DNA from 4 places in the Pseudomonas sp. LBUM1668 genome. Region 2 is predicted to be linked to each of the others. Evidence: riboswitches for the same ligand, from Rfam matches in the RefSeq annotation. Region 2 holds a riboswitch; each other region holds the start of a gene.
What was found. Region 2 has a riboswitch for cobalamin ahead of ACA061_RS14810 (CbtB domain-containing protein). Riboswitches for the same ligand answer to the same signal wherever they lie in the genome.
Positions count from the first base shown of each region.

Region 1: it holds a riboswitch for cobalamin, as region 2 does, so the genes downstream of both, cobO (cob(I)yrinic acid a,c-diamide adenosyltransferase) here and ACA061_RS14810 (CbtB domain-containing protein) in region 2, are expected to answer to the same signal.
Region 3: it holds a riboswitch for cobalamin, as region 2 does, so the genes downstream of both, ACA061_RS12075 (TonB-dependent receptor plug domain-containing protein) here and ACA061_RS14810 (CbtB domain-containing protein) in region 2, are expected to answer to the same signal.
Region 4: it holds a riboswitch for cobalamin, as region 2 does, so the genes downstream of both, ACA061_RS13470 (ABC transporter substrate-binding protein) here and ACA061_RS14810 (CbtB domain-containing protein) in region 2, are expected to answer to the same signal.

Region 1 covers NZ_CP166787.1:1,757,366-1,762,654, forward strand. Annotated here, with positions in the region: gene ACA061_RS07890 (PQQ-dependent sugar dehydrogenase) at 1-951, opposite strand, end outside; gene ACA061_RS07895 (hypothetical protein) at 1,018-1,602, opposite strand; cobalamin riboswitch at 1,766-1,991, shown strand; gene cobO (cob(I)yrinic acid a,c-diamide adenosyltransferase) at 2,073-2,684, shown strand; gene ACA061_RS07905 (cobyrinic acid a,c-diamide synthase CobB) at 2,681-4,144, shown strand; gene bluB (5,6-dimethylbenzimidazole synthase) at 4,141-4,791, shown strand; gene cbiB (adenosylcobinamide-phosphate synthase CbiB) at 4,788-5,289, shown strand, end outside.
Region 2 covers NZ_CP166787.1:3,307,357-3,312,645, reverse strand. Annotated here, with positions in the region: gene cobM (precorrin-4 C(11)-methyltransferase) at 1-640, opposite strand, end outside; gene ACA061_RS14820 (cobalamin biosynthesis protein) at 720-1,133, opposite strand; gene ACA061_RS14815 (CbtA family protein) at 1,130-1,831, opposite strand; gene ACA061_RS14810 (CbtB domain-containing protein) at 1,843-2,040, opposite strand; cobalamin riboswitch at 2,162-2,383, opposite strand; cobalamin riboswitch at 3,279-3,489, shown strand; gene cobW (cobalamin biosynthesis protein CobW) at 3,591-4,661, shown strand; gene cobN (cobaltochelatase subunit CobN) at 4,665-5,289, shown strand, end outside.
Region 3 covers NZ_CP166787.1:2,667,823-2,673,111, forward strand. Annotated here, with positions in the region: gene ACA061_RS12065 (ABC transporter substrate-binding protein) at 1-543, opposite strand, end outside; gene ACA061_RS12070 ((2Fe-2S) ferredoxin domain-containing protein) at 540-899, opposite strand; gene ACA061_RS12075 (TonB-dependent receptor plug domain-containing protein) at 899-2,836, opposite strand; cobalamin riboswitch at 2,930-3,135, opposite strand; gene ACA061_RS12080 (LysR family transcriptional regulator) at 3,188-4,078, opposite strand; gene ACA061_RS12085 (zinc-binding alcohol dehydrogenase family protein) at 4,189-5,196, shown strand; gene ACA061_RS12090 (L-dopachrome tautomerase-related protein) at 5,259-5,289, shown strand, end outside.
Region 4 covers NZ_CP166787.1:2,990,111-2,995,399, reverse strand. Annotated here, with positions in the region: gene ACA061_RS13480 (HD-GYP domain-containing protein) at 1-80, opposite strand, end outside; gene ACA061_RS13475 (GGDEF domain-containing protein) at 275-1,780, opposite strand; cobalamin riboswitch at 2,029-2,221, shown strand; gene ACA061_RS13470 (ABC transporter substrate-binding protein) at 2,366-3,379, shown strand; gene ACA061_RS13465 (FecCD family ABC transporter permease) at 3,376-4,392, shown strand; gene ACA061_RS13460 (ABC transporter ATP-binding protein) at 4,389-5,180, shown strand; gene ACA061_RS13455 (GNAT family N-acetyltransferase) at 5,185-5,289, opposite strand, start outside.

The DNA.
Region 1 (5,289 bases), 1.5 Mb from region 2:
TTCGACGCGCACATCGACGTGCTGGCCGTAATAACTGAACGGCCAACCATAGAAGCCACCGTCCTTGACCGAGGTGATGTAGTCCGGCACCAGATCGCTGCCGATTTCGTCGCGCTCGTTGACCGCGGTCCACAACGCGCCACTGGTGGGCTCCCACGCGAGGCCGTTGGGGTTGCGGATGCCCGATGCGAAGATGCGGTGATTGCCGGTTGCGCGGTCCACTTCCCAGATCGCTGCGCGGCCTTCCTCTTTATCCAGACCGTTTTCGCCGACATTACTGTTCGAGCCGACTGTGACGTACAGCTTGCTGCCGTCCTTGCTGGCGATGACGTTCTTGGTCCAGTGATGGTTGAGCGTGCCGCCAGGCAGATCGACAACCTTGATCGGCTGCGTCTTGATTTCGGTCGCGCCGGGTTCGTAGTTGAAGCGCAGCAGGCGATCGGTGTCGGCGACGTACAGGTCGTTGCCGACCAGTGTCATACCGAACGGTGAATTGAGATTCTGCAGGAATACCGTGCGCGTTTCGGCCACGCCATCATGGTCGGCATCGCGCAGTAGAGTAATGCGATTGGGGCTTGGTACGCCGGCGCCGGCCTTGCCCATGACTTTTTCCATGACCCAGCCGCGCACGCCTTTGCTGTCATCAGGTTTGGGCGGTGCGTTGGTTTCTGCTACCAGTACATCGCCATTGGGCAACACATAGAGCCAGCGCGGATGATCGAGGCCTTCGGCAAACGCGGCGACTTGTGTGCCTGCCGCAGCGGTCGGTTTACCGCCCGCGGGCCAGCCGACCGCCGGGGCGATATTCACCGTCGGGATCAGGGTTTTGTTAGGTTCGGGCAGTTTCGGTGACGGGCCGGTGCCGTCGATGACCTGCAGGCTGGACGATTCACCACAGGCGGCGAGCCCTCCGGCGAGGGCGATGACGAAAACGAGCTGGGGCTTGCGCATTGCTGATCTTCCCTATGAATGCATTCCTAGTCATAGAGGAGCGCGCAAGCCCGATGGTTCAACTGCTCAGCCGCGGGCTTCTTTGAACAGCACGGCAATGCCCGGGTGATAGTTGCCGGCTTCATTGCGCAATTTGCGATAGGCGTAGGGGAAATACCAGGCGACGGCGCAGGTGTGTTCCTTTTGCAGGTCGTCGACCATGTCCTGCAATTCTTCCGGGCTGGCGCTGTGCTGGGCTTTTTGCGGGGCGACAAACAGGCAGCCGAGTTTGAGGTCGCTGGCGTAGCTGAGGCGTTTGGCGTCGTTGGTGATATCCAGCAGGGGTTGAGTCAGGTTGAGGTTGTTGACGCGTGGCCAGCGTTGCGTGGCCTGGATAAAAGCGCGGTCTTCGGCACCCGCCAGGAACAGATCGGCGCGGGCGTTGCGCTCGCCTTCCTCGTTCTGCTTGCGGGTGGCGGTGTCGCGCAACGTCACCAACTCCGCCATCCAGGCGGCCGCACAGAGCAATCCGAGATTGGCTTTCTCGTCATGCCAGTAGGGCGTGTCACTGTCGCCGCGCACGGCGTTGTAGCGGTCGATACAGTCAAACCAGCGTTCTAGCACCGGGCGCAGGAATTCCAGGCGCGGATTGCTGATGATCATGCCTTGCATCGTAATCATCCTTATTGTTGTGGTGTGCTTTTGCGGCAAAAGCATGGCTCTTTGATATCATTTGTTTCAGCGTGGCACAAGATTGGCGTCGGATAATTGATCGGCGGCAGTTATTCGCCCGATGACCCCCTCTTTAATTGACGCTCCACCCCCAACCCTCTAACCTTCGCGGCTTGTTTCAGGTGCTCTGTGACCTGCGTCGACAGAGTGAAACAGGGAAGCCGGTGAGGGTTGTCTTCAAGCGAAGAACAACCACGATCCCGGCGCTGCCCCCGCAACGGTAAATGAGTGAAAACTGCGTCTTGTGCCACTGCTTAACAGCGGGAAGGCGCGCAGTCAGGCGAACGCCGCTCATGAGCCCGGAGACCGGCCTGATCCATCCAGCGGCATCACGGTGGGCGATGCCAGGCTTTTTGCCGTCTATTCTTGTGCCTGCCCGCCGTTATCCAGCCTCAACGGAGAGCTCCCCCATGACTGATTCCCCCGAGCGTGACGAACGCCATCTGGCGCGTATGCAGCGCAAAAAAGCCGTGATCGATGAACGCATCGCCAACTCGCCCGACGAGTGCGGCCTGGTGCTGGTGCTGACCGGCAACGGCAAAGGCAAAAGCAGCTCGGCGTTTGGCATGCTCGCCCGCGCAATGGGCCACGGCATGCAGTGCGGCGTGGTGCAGTTCATCAAGGGCCGTAACAGCACCGGTGAAGAGCTGTTCTTCCGCCGCTTTCCCGAGCAGGTGCGTTTTCATGTGATGGGCGAGGGCTTCACCTGGGAAACCCAGGATCGCCAACGCGACATCGCCGCCGCCGAAGCTGCATGGGCGGTGTCGCGCGAGTTGCTGCGTGATCCGTCGATCGGTCTGGTGGTGCTCGATGAATTGAACATCGCCCTCAAGCACGGCTACCTCGATCTCGATCAGGTGCTGAGCGATTTGCAGGCGCGTCCGCCGATGCAGCACGTGATCGTCACGGGTCGCGGGGCCAAGCCGGAAATGATTGAGATGGGCGACACGGTCACCGAAATGGGCATGCTCAAACACGCCTTCCAGGCTGGTATCAAAGCGCAGAAAGGCGTCGAACTTTGAATCAGCCACGTCACTGCCCGGCGGTACTGATCGCCGCGCCGGCCTCCGGTCAGGGCAAGACCACCGTCACCGCCGCGCTCGCTCGTTTGCATCGCAATCAGGGGCGCAAGGTGCGCGTGTTCAAGTGCGGCCCGGATTTCCTCGACCCAATGATTCTCGAGCGCGCCAGCGGAGCGCCGGTTTATCAATTGGACATGTGGATGGTCGGCGAGCAGGAAAGTCGTCGTCTGTTGTGGGAAGCCGCCGCCGAAGCCGATCTGATTTTGATCGAAGGCGTGATGGGCCTGTTTGACGGCACACCGTCGAGCGCTGACCTGGCGCGGCATTTCGGCGTGCCGGTACTCGGTGTGATCGACGGCACCGCGATGGCGCAGACCTTTGGCGCATTGGCGCTGGGCCTGGCGCGTTATCAGCCGGACTTGCCGTTTGCGGGCGTGCTGGCCAATCGCGTCGGCACTTTGCGTCACGCGCAACTGCTTGAAGGCAGCCTCACCGAGGGTTTGCGTTGGTACGGCGCGCTGTCCCGCGAGACCGGGATCGAGTTGCCCAGCCGTCATCTAGGTCTGGTGCAGGCCAGCGAACTGAACGACCTGGATATTCGCCTCGACGCCGCCGCCGAAGCGATTGCCAGCAGTTGCGAGGTAGCGCTGCCACCGGCCGTGGAGTTCGCGGCGCCGGAAGTGATCGCTGCCGAACCGCTATTGCAAGGTGTGCGAATCGCTATCGCCCATGATGAGGCGTTTGCCTTCACCTACGGCGCCAGCCTCGATTTGCTGCGGGCGATGGGTGCCGAGTTGAGCTTCTTCTCGCCGATCCGCGACACGCAATTGCCTGAGGCGGACAGTCTGTATCTGCCGGGCGGCTACCCGGAATTGCACCACGTGGCGTTGTCGCAGAACACTGCGATGCTCGACGCGATCCGCGCGCACCATGCGGCGGGCAAACCATTGCTGGCCGAGTGTGGCGGCATGCTTTATCTGCTTGATTCGCTGACTGACGTTGAAGGCACCTGCGCCGAACTGGTCGGTTTGCTTAAGGGCGATGCGGTCATGCAAAAGCGTCTGGCGGCGTTGGCGCTGCAAGCGGTTGATCTGCCGGAGGGCTCGCTGCGCGGGCACACGTATCATCACTCCCTGACGACGACTGAATTGACCCCGATTGCTCGCGGGCTGAGTCCGAATGGCGGGCGTGGGGCTGAGGCGGTTTACAGGGAAGGGCGGATGACGGCTTCTTATGTGCACTTTTATTTTCCGTCGAATCCTGAGGCTATCGCTGCACTGTTTGCGCCTCAACTTGAGGCCGCCATCGCTGGCAAGCCAGCTCCCACAGTGGGCGGTGTAGTGCCTGAAGAATCGCAATCCCATGGGGTAACTGGCAAGCCAGCTCCAAAAGGGAGCGGTGGAATGCCTGAAGAAACCCGATCCCCTGTGGGAGCTGGCTTGCCAGCGATGGGGCCATGACAGACAACGCATTCTCCGAAGCCGAACGCGCAGCGGTCTACAAAGCCATCGCCGAACGCCGCGACATGCGCCACTTCACCGGTGGCACCGTCGCGCCCGAGCTGCTGCGCCGCCTGCTCGAAGCCGCGCATCAGGCCCCGAGCGTCGGCCTGATGCAGCCGTGGCGCTTTATTCGTATCAGCGACCGAGCCCTGCGCGGGCAAATCCAGAACCTCGTTGAAGAAGAACGTATCCGCACCGCCGAAGCCCTCGGCGAACGCAGTGATGAGTTCATGACCCTCAAGGTCGAAGGCATCAATGATTGCGCCGAAGTATTGGTCGCCGCGTTGATGGACGATCGCGAAAAACACATCTTCGGTCGCCGCACGTTGCCGGAAATGGACATGGCCTCGCTGTCCTGTGCGATCCAGAACCTGTGGCTGGCGTCCCGCGCCGAAGGTCTGGGCATGGGCTGGGTCTCGCTGTTCGAGCCGCAGGCGCTGGCCGATCTGTTGAAACTGCCGGAAGGCGCCAAACCTCTGGCCGTTTTGTGCCTGGGCCCGGTCAAGGAATTCTATCCGGCGCCGATGCTGGTACTCGAAGGGTGGGCGCAGGCGCGTCCGCTCAATGAGTTGCTGTACGAAAATTATTGGGGAGTGAGTCAATGAGTGTGGCGTTGTTGAGTGTCGCCGCGGTTGCGCTGGATGCGCTGCTGGGTGAACCGAAACGCTGGCATCCGCTGGTGGCGTTCGGCAATTTTGCCGGGCGCATCGAGCAACGTTTCAACGCCGGGGGGCGCGGCTGGCGCAGTCATGGCGTCACCGCGTGGGTGATCGCGGTGCTGCCGCTGACGTTGCTCGCCACCGCATTTTCCTGGGCGCCGTATGTTGGCTGGATCGTCGAGATTCTCGCGCTGTATTGCGCTCTCGGCATGCGCAGCCTCGGCGAGCATGTCGAGCCCGTGGCCAAGGCGTTGCGCGCCGATGATCTGGATGAGGCGCGCAAGCGTGTCGGCTATCTGGTCAGCCGCCAGACCAGCGAACTCGACAGCACGGCGGTTGCCCGTGCCGCCACCGAGTCGGTGCTGGAAAACGGCAGCGATGCGGTGTTTGCCGCGTTGTTCTGGTTTGCCGTGGCCGGCGCGCCGGGCGTGGTGCTTTATCGCT
Region 2 (5,289 bases):
CTTTGGCGGCGACTTTCTCGGCGATATCCGCCAGCGTTCCCACCACCCAGTCCTGATCCGGCCATGTCGCGCGATGAATCACCGCGATCGGGCAATCCGCGCCGTAATGCGGCAGCAGTTCAGTCAGGATCTTTTCCAGATGATTGACCCCCAGATGAATCGCCATCGTCGCGCCATGCTGCGCCAGACTGCCCAGCTCTTCGCCGGCGGGCATTGCCGTCTTGTCGGCATAACGGGTCAGGATCACGCTTTGCGATACGTCAGGCAGCGTGAGTTCTGCGCCCAACAACGCCGCGCATGCCGCGGTCGCCGTCACTCCGGGGATGATTTCAAACGGGATATCGAGTTCACGCAGATAGCGGATCTGCTCGCCAATCGCGCCATAGAGACTCGGATCCCCCGAATGCACCCGCGCCACATCCTGGCCCTTGGCGTGCGCGGTTTTGATCAGCTCGATGATCTGTTCCAGATGCAATTCAGCGCTGTTGACCAGTGTCTCTGCCTGATGACCTTCGAGCACCGCCGCGGGTACCAGCGAACCTGCGTAGATGATCACCGGGCAACTGCGTATCAGTCGCTGGCCTTTGACGGTGATCAATTCCGGGTCGCCGGGGCCGGCGCCGATGAAGTAAACGGTCATCGTAGAATCCTTGGGAAATAGGCGCGGCAACGCTTCAGATGAAGATTGCTCATGATGAATGGCGGGGATTATCGGGAATTTACGCGGCGCCGGCCAATGCCAGCGTTGCCTGAGCGTATTTTTGTCGGGAAATCAGCAGCTTTGCCGGTGCCTGAATCAGCTGTTCGGCGAGTGCCAGTGCGGCGCTTTCCGCTACGCCATAACAACCGGTGCGCTCGAAGGCAATCTGCGAATGGTGGCTGAGTCGCTGTGCATAGCTGGCCAATTCTTCACTGCTGAAATACAGCAGCGGCAGGGCCAGTTGATTCGCGAGTTCCTGCAAGCCGGGTTCATCGCGCTTCAAGTCGATACTGGCCAAAGCCTTCACGGCATGCAGTTCTATGCGATTGGCTTGCAAGGCTTGATCGAGTAACGCGCGCAGCGTGCTCGCAGGGCAGCCGCGCTGGCAGCCCAGACCGACCACGAAAGTCGGCGCTGCGCTGTCAGTCGTCATGCGTGGTATTGACCATCGATCTTGCGGCGGAACAACCAGGCGCTGATCAGGCCCAAGGCCAGCCAGAACGCTACGTTGGTCAATTGCGAAGCGATTTTGAACTGCGCTTCCAGTGCTTCTGGCGCGAGCATCGAATGCACTTCCGGTTGCGGTGCGCCGATCACGTGCGGTACAGCGAGGATGGCCACACCGAGGATTTTCATCAACCAATGACGGCTGAACGCAATCAACGCCAGACCGGCAGCGGTTGAAGCGGCAGTGCTGATCCACCACAACTGCCGCGAAGCCAGATCCGCCGCGGCAGTGCCCGGCAGTTCAGGCGGCAAGCCCAGGGTCGGTGCGAGGACGAACGTCGCGTAACCGGCCAGCCCCCACAGCAGACCCTGCGAGGTTTTGGTCGGCGCGCGCAGGGTGTAGAGACCGGCCAGCATCAAGGCAAAACCCACGGCCACCACCAGATTGCCACCCGTGGTCGAAAGCACGCGCTGCCAGCCGTCTTCCGGCTCCCAGGCTTCGGCATCATGGGTGTGCGCAGCGGTGCCGGCGGCGTGTTCGTGAACCGCGGCAACAGGCTCGGATTTTTCATAGGTTTCGGCTTGAAGAATCAGCGGCGACACCCAGAAACTTTGCAGCAGCGTGAGCAGCAGGGCGGCCAGCAGGCCGGTGAAACCTGCGGTTTGCGCAATTCGCTTGATCATGTCGGCAGGTCTCAGTGGCACGGGAACGCGGCGCTGTGGCGGGTATCGTGAGCCGCATTGTGCACGGCTTCAATGTGCGAGAAACCGGCGAAATAGACGAGGCTTGCACCCAGGATCGACGCGAAAACAGCGGCGGTCAGGCGTTGGCTCAGGGTGGTGGTGCTGGAGATTTTGTCCGTGTTACTGCCGGTGCTGGTGATGATCGACATGGCGCGTCCCTCTGGAATGTCAGGGGTGGACAAGAGCGCATGAAAACCCCTGCGGCGCGGGCACGCAGAGGTTCAAACAGCGCCCGCCCACCGCGGGTTTGTTATGTTCAGCACGCCAATTGCGCGCTGTGTGTTGCGGGCCGGTCTCCGGGCTCACGAGGGGTTGGCGTCTGGCCGACCTGCAAGCGTCACCTTCCCATGCCGCAATGGCACAGTGGATCTGACGCTTCGCTCGCTTACCGTTGCGGGGGCAGCACCGGACTGACATGGCTCTGAGTAAAGCACATGATTCACCGGTTTCCCGTTTCACCCTGTGAAGGGCACCCGTAACAAGTTGTGTAGGAGAGCATGGTGTGGGGTTTTTAGTCAATTTGCTTTGGGGGCTTATCCGTTGCTGCGGGTGTGGCTTCTTATGGTTCCGCCCTTACGGCGGGTCACTTTTTCCAGACGCCGAAAAAGTAACCAAAAAGGCTTGCTCCTACGTCCGGCCCGCTCGCTAAAGCTCGGGGTTCCTTCGCTCCGGAATCCATCCGGGGCATCGATTCCGGTTTGCTTCGCTGCACCTCCTTTCGATGTCCTCCCCGGATGAATCCCTCCACTCAGCCTCCCGACGTCGCCCGCGGATCAAGATCAAAAGCTGCACTCGAGCTAACGCTCATTGTGTTGAGTGGGGGAGGAGCGTGCGGTTGGCTTTGGTTTTGTGTTGGGTTTGCCCTCGTCCCAGCCCACTACCGAGGGAGAGGGGGGGCCGACTTTTGGGCTTTTCGGAATCGGTGTTCGACTCGGTGTTTCACGTCGGTGTACTTCTCCCAAACACCTCGATCAGTCCCCTCTCCCTCTGGAAGACGGGTAGGGTGAGGGGCTTTTGATCTGGCTTTTGATCTGGCTTTTGATCTGGCTTTTGATCTGGCTTTTGATGTTGCTCTTGCTCTTAGCCCCCTTCGGCAGGCCGAGCGAAGGTGTTCATTCGGGGGGTAGGCGCGTAGCGCCGTGCGGCGAAGCCGCATACATCGAGAGGAGGTGCAGCGCAGCAAACCGTAGGCGATGCCCCCGAATGGACACCGTAGCGAGGGAACACTGAGCCTCAGCGAAGTGCCGTACGCCGGGGGAAAGCCTTTTGGGTTACCTTTTCGGCGTTTGGAAAAGGTGACCCGCCGTAAGGGCGGAACCCTAAGTAGCCATCACCGCAGCAACGGATATGCCCTCTATCCAAACATTGACCCGCCCCCACACCATGCGTAGCCTTGCGCCTTCGAGGTTCTTCGGCATTGCCGAAGCTAAGAAGGGAACGCGGTCAATGCCGCGGCTGCCCCCGCAACTGTGAACGGTGATGTTCGCTGCCACGCCACTGCAAGCTCAATCCACAGAGCCCGCGGGAAGGCGCAGTGAATCCAGGCCCAGCGCCTGAACACCGTCAGCCAGGAGACCTGCCTCGTCACAGATTCTCAATTTCAACCGGGCGGGGTGATCCGGTGGCGAACTCTCCAGGCACGCACGCGCGGTGCCGGTTCTCGTCCCGTATGCCCGCCACTTTGCCAAAGGGCATACCGATGAAAACACTGGCCAAACTCCCTGTCACCATCGTCACCGGCTTCCTCGGCTCGGGCAAAACCACATTGCTGCGGCACATGCTCGACAACGCTCAGGGCCGCCGTATCGCGGTGATCGTCAACGAGTTTGGCGAGTTGGGCATCGACGGTGAAATCCTCAAGCAATGCACCATCGGCTGCTCCGAAGAAGAAGCTGTGGGCCGCGTTTATGAGCTGGCCAACGGCTGCCTGTGCTGCACGGTGCAGGAAGAGTTTTTCCCGGTAATGCGCGAGCTTGTTGCCCGTCGCGGTGACCTCGACCACATCCTCATTGAAACCTCTGGCCTGGCCTTGCCAAAACCGCTGGTACAAGCCTTCCAGTGGCCGGAAATCCGCAGCGCTTGCACGGTTGACGCGGTGATCACCGTGGTCGACAGCCCGGCCGTGGCCGCTGGCACCTTCGCCGCGTTCCCGGATCAGGTCGATGCCCAGCGCAAACTCGACCCGAACCTGGATCACGAATCGCCGCTGCACGAGCTCTTCGCCGACCAACTGGCCAGCGCCGACCTCGTCATCCTTAACAAATCTGACCTGATCAGCCCTGAAGACCTGGCGCGCGTACGTCTTGAAGTCGCCGAAGAACTGCCGCCAGCGGTGAAGATCATCGAAGCCAGCAGTGGTCGTGTGCCGCTGGACGTGCTGATCGGCCTTGGCGCCGGTTCCGAAGAACACATAGACAGCCGTCACAGCCATCACGACCATCACCACGACGGTGATGACGATCACGATGACCACGATCACGACGCCTTCGATTCGATCTCCATCGAACTGCCGCAAGCCGACGAAAGCCTGCTGCTCGACGCGCTGACGCAACTGGTGGTCAAGCACGGCATCCTGCGTGTGAAGGGCTTTGCGGCGATCCCGAACAAGCCGATGCGTTTGCTGATTCAAGGCGTGGGCACGCGTTTCGACAAGCATTTCGACCGTCAGTGGGGCGCCGATGAAGCGCGCGTCACGCGTCTGGTGTTGATCGGTCAGGAGCTCGACGCCGCGCAACTCGAAGCGCAACTGCGCGCTGCGCTCAGCGTTTAACCCATGCACCTGCTCAGGACCCAGCCCGGCGGTTTCGTCTCGGATGACAACATCGCGGACCTGGGGCAAACCCCGGCCGAACTGGTAATCCTGTGCAGCGGCGATTCCAGCCTGGCGCTGCTCGCCGAAGCTGCGCAGCAACTGCCCGAGGATTATCCGAGCCTGCGCCTGGCCAATCCCATGCAGGTGCAGAATCACGCTTCGGTCGATCTCTACGTCGATGAAGTGCTGCGCCACGCCAAAGTCATTCTGATCTCGCTGCACGGCGGCATCGCTTATTGGCGCTACGGCATCGAGCGTTTGATTGAGTTGTCCGAGCGTGGCGTGCAGGTGATTCTGGTGCCGGGTGATGATCGCCCCGATCCGGAACTCAGTGACCTGAGCACCGTCAACGCCGAAGATCGTGACCGGCTCTGGCAGTTCCTGCGTCAGGGCGGCATGGGCAACGCCGTGGATTTCTTTCATTGCCTGGCCAGCCGTTGGCTCGCCCGCGATTACCCGTGGGGCGAACCGCAAACCCTGCCGCGCACGGCGATTTACCATCCGCACAAAACCAGCGCCGCACTGAGTGACTGGCAGGCCGATTGGCGGCCCGATCAACCGGTGGCGGCGGTGCTGTTTTACCGCT
Region 3 (5,289 bases), 640 kb from region 2:
GCTGCCGATCAGTGCGCGGGCGCGGGCCAGATCGGCGTCCATGGCGGCGCTCAGTTGCTGCGCTTTTTGCTGTTTGTGCAGCAGCGCACCGAGGGTCAGCAGGTCATTGCGCACAAGCCCGAAATAATCCAGCGAATGCCCCGCGCAAGCGGACTCCAGTAAATAGGAGGCCACGCCGTTGCGCGCCAGACCCGAGCGTGATGTCACGCCATCGCCGAACGCCGTGGCAAAGCCGCCGACCACCAGATCCGGTTTCTGCGCGTACAGCACTTCGCTGGATGGATAGCGCGGCGCGATCACCGGAACCCCGGCGTACTCGGTCTTTCGACTCCCGGTATGGGTGTCGTCCAGATAGGCAACGCCAACTAACGTCGGGCCTGCATCCAGGGCGATCAGCAGATCAGCTGCGTGCTGATTGAGTGCGATGATGCGCGATGGCGGTAATTGTGCAGCGCTCCAGGTTTCGCCGCAGTTTCGATAATTGTCAGCGAGTGCCGGTGATGTGCAAAGCAGGGCCATCAGGCATAACCCAAGCGTTCTCATGCGCGCTCCTTGATCAGTAAATCCTCGACCATCTCACCACCGACCAGGTGCACCTCGACCAGCCGTTGCACGTCGGCGTCGCTGTGCACGCCATACCAGCAGGTCTCGGGATACACCGTCAGAATCGGCCCCAGATTGCACGGGAACTGACAATGCGTGCGCGTCAGCAACACGCCGCCCGGGGTTTCGATGCGGTTGTGCGCCAGCAGGTGCCGGCGCAGGGTTTTCCATAACTGCAAAGCGCCGCGCTGGGTGCAGCGCGGGCCGGTGCAGAGGAACACGTGGCGCGCATGTTCGGGAACGTGCGACCAGTCCGGGTGCGTGTCGATGCCGTCGACCGTTTTGAAGTCAGCCATCAGAAGCGGTACGTGTAGCGTACTTCTGAGGTGAACGGCCGTCCGAGGTTGTCAACGTTGCTGGCGCGGCTGGTGACGAAATCGCGGTCGAAGAGGTTCTCTACCAGCAGGCTGACGCGGTGTTGACGGGCATTGTCGAGGTAGCGATAAGCATCGGCATCGATCACTGAATAGTGACCGTACTCGACCTGTTTCGAGCTGGTCACATCGCGGATATAGCGGATCGCGCCGCCGGCACCCCACATGCGATTTTCCGACTCGAAGCCTATGCGCGAACGGGCGAAGAAGCTCGGGATGTCATTGATGGTCACGCCGCTGCGCGACTCGGTGAGGTTGCGGGTCATGTCCGCTTGCAGGCTCCATTGCGCGTTGATCGCCAGTTTCGCGTCAGCCTCGAAACCGCGCATGCGCACCTGGCCCTCGCCGTTGACCCAGTGGCTATCGTCGAGGGTGATCAGGTCGTCGATCTTGCGTTTGAACACGGTGACGCTGGCACTGAACGCGCGATCGAGCAGCAGGCCCTTGTAGTCGAGGCCCAGTTCGGCGTTGCGGCTTTTTTCCGGTTTAAGGTTGCGGTTGCCGATCTCGTCGCCCGGTTCGTTGACGAACAATTGCTCGGCGTTCGGCAGTTTGTAGGCGCTGCCGTACTGACCGCGCAGTGCCCAGTTGTCGTTGAGATCGTAGAGCGAAGTGAGCATGCCGACCGTGGCGCTGTCGCCGCCGCCCATGGCTTCGTGACGAAAGCCGACGCTCGGGTGCCAGTCGGGCAGGGCGTCGATTTGCGGACGCAACTGGGTGTAGATCGCGTGGGCTTCGGCCTTGTCGTTGTCGATGATCAGCACATCGTCCTGGCCTTTGAACCATTGGTTGTCGGTGCCGAACACCAGCACATGACCGCCGGACGATTCAGCCTTGCCTTCGGCCTGCACACCCCAATCGGTAAAGCCCCAATAGTCGTTGTGGTTGATGGCTTTGGTGGCGCCGCCCTCGACATTATTGATGCGCGTGTAGCGGGTGTCCCAATCGTTGATATGGCCTTTGACGAAGTAGCTCAGACGTTCATTGAGATTTTGCTCGAAGGTCGCTGTGGCGATCTGTTGCACGCGGTCGTTGGTGGTTTTGTGGTTATCGACCGGGCGGGCGAAATCGAGGTTGGCGTCGGCATATTGGTAGAACAACTCCAGCCGCGAGTCGTCGCCAAACGATTGAATCGCCTTGCCACCGAACGTGGTGACTTCATAAGCACGGTTTTTCTCGGTGACGTTTTTCATGTCGCGGTTGCGATACGGCTGGTAACCGTCGGAGACGTTGTGGCTGACATACGCCAGCAAGCCCAGATCGCCGAAACCGTTGCTGAAGATGTTCTCGAGCCGGGCATCGCCGGTGGTGCCGCCGAAGGTGTCGAGGCCCATGTTCACCTCGCCCGAGGCCTTTCGACGCTGCGGCGAACGGGTGACGATGTTGATCACCCCCGACACCGCTTGCGTGCCGAACAACAGGCTCTGCCCACCCTTGAGCACCTCGATACGTTCGATGGCGTTGGCCGGCAAGGTGTCCAGGTACAAGCCGCCGTACAAGCGGTTGTTCAAGCGCACGCCGTCTAGCAGGATCAGCGTATCGTCGTTGCGCCCGCCCAGCAGGGAATAAGTACCGTAGTCGAACGGGCCGTTTTTCGGGGCGACGTAGAGGCCGGGAATGAACATCTGCATGACGCGACTGACATCCGCCGCGGGGCCGGCGCGCTCGATCTGTTCGCGGCTGACGATGTCCACTTTGCTGCCGTAATGCGCCATGTCGGCGACGGTGGTGGACTCCACCGACGGTGCGGAAACGATTTGCTGATTGAGTTCCAGTGGCGCGTCGTCAGCCAGCAGCAGCGGACTGAACAGGCAACCGAATAACAGGGATGGAGCAGAGGTGTTGAAAGGTCGAATCATTGTCTTCTCGAAAGGATCTTCGCAGAAGAGCATGCAGGAGAAGGCATCGCGCACACGCCGACACCGGCCCATGCCCGCCCACCGCAGGATTTTGCCAAACAGATATTTCGGGCCGGTCTCCGGGCTCACGCGTATCGATGCTTTCACCTTCCCATGGCCGTCTGGCCACAGTGGTGTGTCGAAAGCATCACGCGCATACCGTTGCGGGGGCAGCACCGGACTTGTTCAAAAAGAACGTACCGGTTTCCCGTTTCACCCCATGCACGGCGGCATGGGACACCTGAAACTGGACGGCATCTGAACACTCGAATGACCGTTCGTCAACGCCGCAGCTATTATCGGACGCTCAGTTCAGCCCCGCTGTAGAGCGGCAAACTGGTTGCTCAACCACGCATACAGTTGCGATACCGCGGGGGAGATTTGTTTGCGATGCGGGCACACCAGACTCAACGGCGAGGCCTCTCCCGCAAAGTCCGGCAGCAGCACAAGCAGGCGTCCTGCGCTCACGTCAGCGCTGACATCCAGCCAGGATTTGTTGGCGATACCTTCACCGTCCAGTGCCCAGCGCCGAACCACATCGGCGTCGTCGCTGAACAGCGGGCCAGAGACTTGAATCGTCTGTCCGGCCAGGCACCATTTGTCGTAGACCCGACCATTCTGCAGGTAGAGCAGGCAAGGATGATTCAACAAGTCGTCCGGCGTTTTCGGTTGCCCGTGGCGTTGCACATAGGCTGGAGATGCGACCAGCACCCGGTTATTCCAAGGCGCGAGTGGCAGAGCCACGTAGTTGGCGTCTTCGTTGGTACCGTATCGAATGGCGACGTCCACCGGGTCGCGAAACAGATCGGCTTTCTGGTCCGACAGCACAAGGCGCAGTGTCAGTTCCGGATGCTGACGACGGAACATCGTTAACCAAGGCAGCAGAATATTGCGCCCCAGATCAGACGGCGCAGTGACTTGCAGCACGCCGCGCAGCGTGGCGTTTTCACCCCGCAGGTTTTCCTCGCCTTGCTTCAGGGCTTCGAGCACGGCGTGGGCGGTGGGCAGGTATTGCTCACCTTCGGCAGTCAAACGCAGGCTGCGGGTGGTTCGCGCAAACAGGCGCACATCCAGTTCGCGCTCCAGGCGTTTGATGGCGGCGGCGACCTGCCCCGGCAACAAATCGGCCTCCAGCGCCGCGGCGGTAAAGCTGCCCAGCGCTGCGCTGCGGGTGAACAGGGCGAGATCATCGATACGGATCATTTTCTCTTCTGTAGTGAAAGTGTTGGCGCATTCTGCAGGTTTTTCTTTCTCCGTGGGAAGCCGAAGATGGTGGCACGTGAATGCTTCAACCCTTCAGACAGCGAGCCCCCATGAAAGCCATCACATTTGTACAACACGCCCTGCCCATTGAAGATCCGCAATCCTTGCAAGACATCGAGATGGCTACGCCAGTGCCCGGTCCGCGTGATCTGCTGGTCGAGGTACGGGCCGTTTCAGTCAACCCGGTCGACACCAAGGTGCGCGCAGGCACTTTCACCAAAGAACCGAAAATTCTCGGTTGGGATGCGGCTGGCATCGTCCGCGAAGTCGGTTCGCAAGTGACGCTGTTTCAACCGGGCGACGAAGTGTTTTACGCCGGCTCGATTATTCGCAGCGGTAGCTACAGCGAATTGCATTTGGTGGATGAGCGGATTGTCGGGCACAAGCCGCGTTCGTTGAGTGCTGCCGAGGCGGCGGCACTGCCGTTAACGTCGATCACGGCGTGGGAATTATTGTTCGACCGTCTCGGTGTCGCCGAGGCCAGCGGGGAGGGCAAATGCCTGTTGATCACCGGCGCGGCAGGTGGCGTCGGTTCGATGCTGGTGCAACTGGCTCGCCAGTTGACCCGACTCACGGTGATTGGCACCGCCTCGCGCCCGGAGACCGCTGGTTGGGTGAAGCAGTTGGGCGCCCATCACGTCATCGATCACAGCCAGCCACTGCTCGCTCAGTTGCAGGCCCTCGGGATTGCCGAAGTCGATTACGTCGCCAGCCTGACCCACACCGAACAGCACTTTCTACAGTTGATCGACGTGCTGCGACCACAGGGGCGTCTAGCGGTGATTGATGATCCCGAGAGCCTTGATGTCATGCCGCTCAAGCGTAAGTCATTGTCGCTGCATTGGGAGTTGATGTTCACCCGTTCGCTGTACGAAACGGCGGACATGATCGAGCAGCATCACCTGCTGAGCCGGGTCTCTGACCTGATTGATCTGGGGGTTTTGCAGACCACCGTCGGCGAGCACTTCGGCGCGATCAACGCCGCCAACATGCGCCGGGCCCATGCGCTGGTCGAGAGCGGCAAAGCCCGGGGCAAGATCGTTCTCGAAGGTTTTTGATAATCGTCACTTGAATCGTCAGACGGGCTCCATAAAGGGCCTGTCAGGAGCACTTTATGCGTATGAAAAAACTCTCCGCGGTTATCGCCTTGT
Region 4 (5,289 bases), 320 kb from region 2:
GCGATCAGCATCAGGTTGTCGGGGGTGTCGTCCACCACCAGGACGGTTGCTGATGGATACAGGTCCTGCACGCTGTCCATGAATGTCGGCTCCCTTTCGTGACCAGTAACGAGTGGGCGCGCTGACGCCGTTCTCTTGCTGGCAAGCGTAGCTAGAAAAACTGCAATCGCTAGAGGAAGTCGCAGGCTCGTGAGAAGGTGCTTTTGTCGGTAGCAAAACACGAATGCTTGAAGAGGCCCTTTGATGCCGTGCCAGACCTAAAGGCGATCGCCTGTCACGACCCACCCCTTACATACTGATTCCGACCCCGGGCCTTGGCGTTGTACAGCGCCTGATCGGCTACCTCGATCAAACCTTGCAGGTGATCCAGTTCCAGCCCCGTGGCTGTCGCAATCCCGATGCTGACACTGACGCGTCCGAGCGGGCTGGCGTTGTGCGGGATGTTTGCTTGCTGCAAGCGGTCGATGATCAGTTGCGCCACGACTGCGGCACCTTCGATGTCGGTGTCCGGCATGATCACGCCCATCTCTTCACCGCCATATCGAGCCACCAGGTCTGAGGGGCGCCGCACACATTCGTCCAGGATTCTGCCAACGGTTTGCAGACAGGCGTCTCCGGCAACATGTCCGAGTGAGTCGTTGAACAGCTTGAAGTGGTCGATATCGATCATCAGCAATGCCAACGTCGTGCCGTCACGTCGTGCGCGCCGGGCTTCCATGGCGAGGCTTTGATCAAAGCAGCGTCGATTGGCCAGACCGGTCAGGGCGTCTTTCATCGCCAGCAACTCCAGCTGCCGATTGGTTGAGAGCAACTGCTGCTGGGTGCCTCGCAACTGATCTTCGGCTTTGGTACGCCGACGGATATCCAGAATCAGGAACCAGCCAATGAGGCCCGTGAGCCCCAGCAGCCCGGTGACCACCACCGCCGACAACAATGCCTCCGTACGCCACGCGGCGAGGGCTTCGCGCTTGCCGAGTGCGACCGTCGTTATCAACGGCAGCCGGTCACTCTTGCGGAAGGCGTAGAGCCGCTCCACACCATCCAGGCTGGAGGTAAACGACGCGGTGCCGACTGATCGATCCACAAGATACTTGGCATAGATGGGCGATTTGGAAAAGTTGCGGCCCATGTCCTGCTCGCGGAATGGATAACGAACCAGCAACGTACCATCGGTGTAAGACAACCCGATGGCGCCCTCCTGCCCCACGTCGATCTTTCCGAACAACCGAAGAAAGTTTTCGACGCCCAAGGTGACCGCCACCACCCCGGCAAACTCTCCGCGCGCATCATTGAAGCGGCGGCTGACGGTGATCACCCATTCCTGATTCGAACGGCTCTGGATAGGCGGACCGATAAAGGTCTCACGGCTGGGATCGTCTCGATGATGAATGAAATAGGTCCGATCGCTGCTATTCGCCCCGGCCGGAATCGGTCGATTGGAGGACATCAGCCAGCGTCCCTGATTGTCGTAAATCGTGATGCCGCTGAGCTGTGGCATCAATGGTTCCTGGCGGATGATCAATGCACTCAGCCGCTGAATCTGCGCGGGGCCGCTACCTTCTATTTCCAGACGCTCGACAAGCCCGAGTAAAAGCAGCGAGCTCTGGCGGACAATCCCCTCGGAGTAGGTAGACAGCGCCTGGGTCAGGTTCAAGCCGTGGACATCCACTTCCTCCAGTGCCCGATCTCGAGAGGCCAATACTTTCCAGACCGTCAATGACGCCAGAGAGCAACCGATCACGAACAGCAAAAGCACAACCAGGTGCGAATCACGCTTCACGTTATTACCTTAAGGAAAGTCCGGTTTTCCGTTCCCGCGACTATTGGGTCAGGGCAATAGCTGGGGCCATTCGTCCTCTTGTAACGCAAGGATACAAGTTGCGCTGAATCGTTGCAGTAACTGAATAGGTGGCGGAAAAGTGCTTTGCGTAAAAGTATATGAATGGTCTGTTGTTACCACCGCCCTCCTGCTGGCGCTGCCCCACGCCTTGAGCTAGCACGCCCGTTCGCCTCAACCGCCACGATCGGATACCATGCCGCCCGCCGGTTTCCAATTGGGATTAATAGGGAATCCGTGATGCGCCCCGCGCATCAAACGGAACTGCCCCCGCAACTGTAGATGCCGAGCCTGCTTCTGAACTGCCACTGGGATTGCTCCCGGGAAGGCTGAAGCAGGCGACGACGCATCAGTCAGGAGACCTGCCGGCCAAGCAACAATCACTAACCGGCGGGGTGTCCGGGAAGGACATCCTTGTGCGCGCGTCACTTCGGTGATCGGCCTGGCACTGCTTTCAAGGCAGCGTAAGCGATGTGTTTCCAGAACCTGCACCCTGGCTCCGTGTACGGTTCAAATGGAGATTGCATCATGCTGTTGCCTCGTTTTGTCGCCCTCGTCGTTGGCCTGGGTGTTAGCGCCCTCGCCCATGCTGCACCGACGCAGTACCCCCTGACGATTGAAAACTGCGGCAGCACGCTGACGTTCGCGCAGGCCCCGGCGCGCGCGGTGACAATCGGCCAGGCCGGCACGGAAATGCTCTTCGCCCTCGGACTGGGCGAAAAAATCGTCGGCACTTCGCTGTGGTTCAACGATGTGCTGCCTCAATACAAGGCGCAAAACGACAACATCGAGCGCTTGGCCGATAACGAACCGAGTTTCGAATCGGTGATCGCCAAGCGCCCGCAACTGGTGGCTGTGGAGCTGGAATGGATGGTCGGGCCGCAAGGCGCGGTCGGCACCCGCGAACAGTTTCACGAACTGAAGATTCCGACGTATCTGATGCCGTCTGACTGCGAGGCCAAGGACAATCTGGTCGGTGCCGACGGCACGCGTCTGGCGCCGTTTCGCATCGATAGCGTCTATAAAAGCATCACCCAGTTCGGTGAGATTTTTGATGTCCAGGCGCGCGCTCAACAGTTGAACGCAGACCTCAAGGCGAGCCTCGCCAACTCGATTGCCATGGCGAATGACAAGAACTCGAAAGACATCAGCGCACTGGTCTGGTTTTCCAGTGCCAGTCTGGATATCGACCCGTACGTCGCCGGACACAAGGGCGTTCCAGACTTCATGCTCAACACGCTGGGCGTGCGCAACGTCGTGGAGTCCGATGAAGAATGGCCAACTGTCGGCTGGGAAACCATCGCCAAAGCCAACCCGACGTTCCTGGTCATCGCGCGCATGGATCGTCGGCGCTTCCCGGCTGACGACTACCTGAAGAAACTGGAATTCCTGCGCAACGATCCCGTAACCCGCAACATGGACGCGGTGAAAAACAACCGCATCATCATTCTCGACGCCATGGCCATGCAGGCCAGCATGCGCACGTTCGACGGCATCGCCGCACTGGCGAGCGCCATCAACGGCTACGACCTGTCCAAATGACCGCGACGTTGATACGCACCCTGTTGGCACTGGCCATCCTGCTTTTAGCGGTGATTGCCGGTGTGGCCATTGGTGAGACGACCATTGATCCCATCGTGGTGTTTCAGGTGCTGGCCAACAAACTGTGGGCGGCCGGTTATGTGCTTGATCCGATCGACGAAGGCATTGTCTGGAACTATCGCCTGACTCGCGCGCTGGTGGCTGCCGCTTGCGGCGCAGGCCTGGCGACTTGCGGGGTGATTCTGCAATCGCTGCTGCGCAACCCGTTGGCCGATCCGTATCTGCTCGGCATTTCCGCTGGTGCCTCGACGGGCGCGGTGATGGTCGCGTTGCTGGGTTTCGGTGCCGGGGCGATTTCCATGTCAGTTGGTGCGTTTGGCGGCGCTGTTGTGGCGTTCGCCGTGGTGGTTTTGCTCGGCCGCGCCGCTGGCTCACCGGGTAATACCGGCCAGATCATTTTGGCGGGGATCGCCGGTTCGCAACTGTTCAATGCGCTCACGGCATTTCTGATCACCAAGTCGGCCAGCTCCGAACAGGCACGCGGCATCATGTTCTGGATGCTCGGCAATCTCAGCGGCGTGCGCTGGCCATCGGTGTGGCTGGCGGTGCCGGTGGCGGTCATCGGGCTCGTTGTGTGCCTGTGGCATCGGCGTGCGCTGGACGCGTTTACCTTCGGCGTCGACTCAGCGGCATCGCTCGGGATTCCGGTGCGGCGCGTGCAATTGCTGTTGATCAGTTGTGCCGCATTGGTGACGGCTGTGATGGTGTCGATTGTCGGCTCGATTGGTTTCGTGGGTTTGGTGATTCCCCACGCTGTAAGGCTTTTGCTCGGCACTCGACACACGCGTCTGCTGCCCGCGAGTGCACTGGGTGGCGCGGTGTTTTTGATTGCCGCTGATGTGCTGTCGCGCACGCTGATCAAAGGCCAGGTGATCCCGGTCGGCGTGATTACCGCGCTGGTCGGTGCGCCAGTGTTCGCGTTGATCCTGATCGGCCGGAGGAATGCCCGATGAATGCGCTGTCCCCGGTGGTCGGCGAATCGGTGCTGCGTTGCTGCGGCCTCGGCTTTGATATCCGCGATGCGCGGTTGCTGCACGAGATTGATCTGGACATCCGTCGCGGCGAAACCCTTGGCCTTGTCGGCCCCAACGGTTCTGGCAAATCCACTTTGCTGAAATTGCTCTGCGGCGTACGCACGCCCAGTCGTGGCGACATCCATCTCCACGGCCAGCGGTTGAAGACGCTGTCGCGCCGAACCATCGCGCAAACGCTGGCGGTGGTTGAGCAGCAGGCGGACACCCTCGACGCGATCAGCGTGTTTGATGCCGTGGCGCTGGGTCGAACGCCATGGCTGTCGGCGCTCAGTCCGTGGTCTGCCGAGGACGATGGCATTATCGATCAGGCCTTGCGCGATGTTGACGCGACGCATCTGCGCAATCGCTCCTGGCGCAGCCTTTCCGGTGGCGAGCGCCAGCGTGTGCACATCGCGCGCGCCCTCGCCCAGCGCCCGCAAATCCTGCTGCTGGACGAACCCACCAACCACCTGGATATCCAGCATCAACTGTCTATTTTGAATGTGGTTCAAGCGTTGCCGGTGACCACGGTGATTGCCCTGCACGACCTCAATCAAGCACTGACTTGTGATCGATTGGCCGTACTGGAAAAGGGTCGCCTGGTCGCCCTCGGCAAACCACTTGAGGTGTTGACCCCGCAACGCCTGCTCGACACGTTCGGGGTGCATGCCCATTACCTGACCGACCCTTTCGACGGCGCGCAGATCCTGCGATTGCGCTCTTCCTGATCCGTCAGTTCTGAATTCGGCAATCCATATGAGTCGTCTGCCAGACCGGGTCGGGATCGACGTTGATCACCTGAAAACCGCGTTTCAGCCAGAAATTGATCGCACCCGG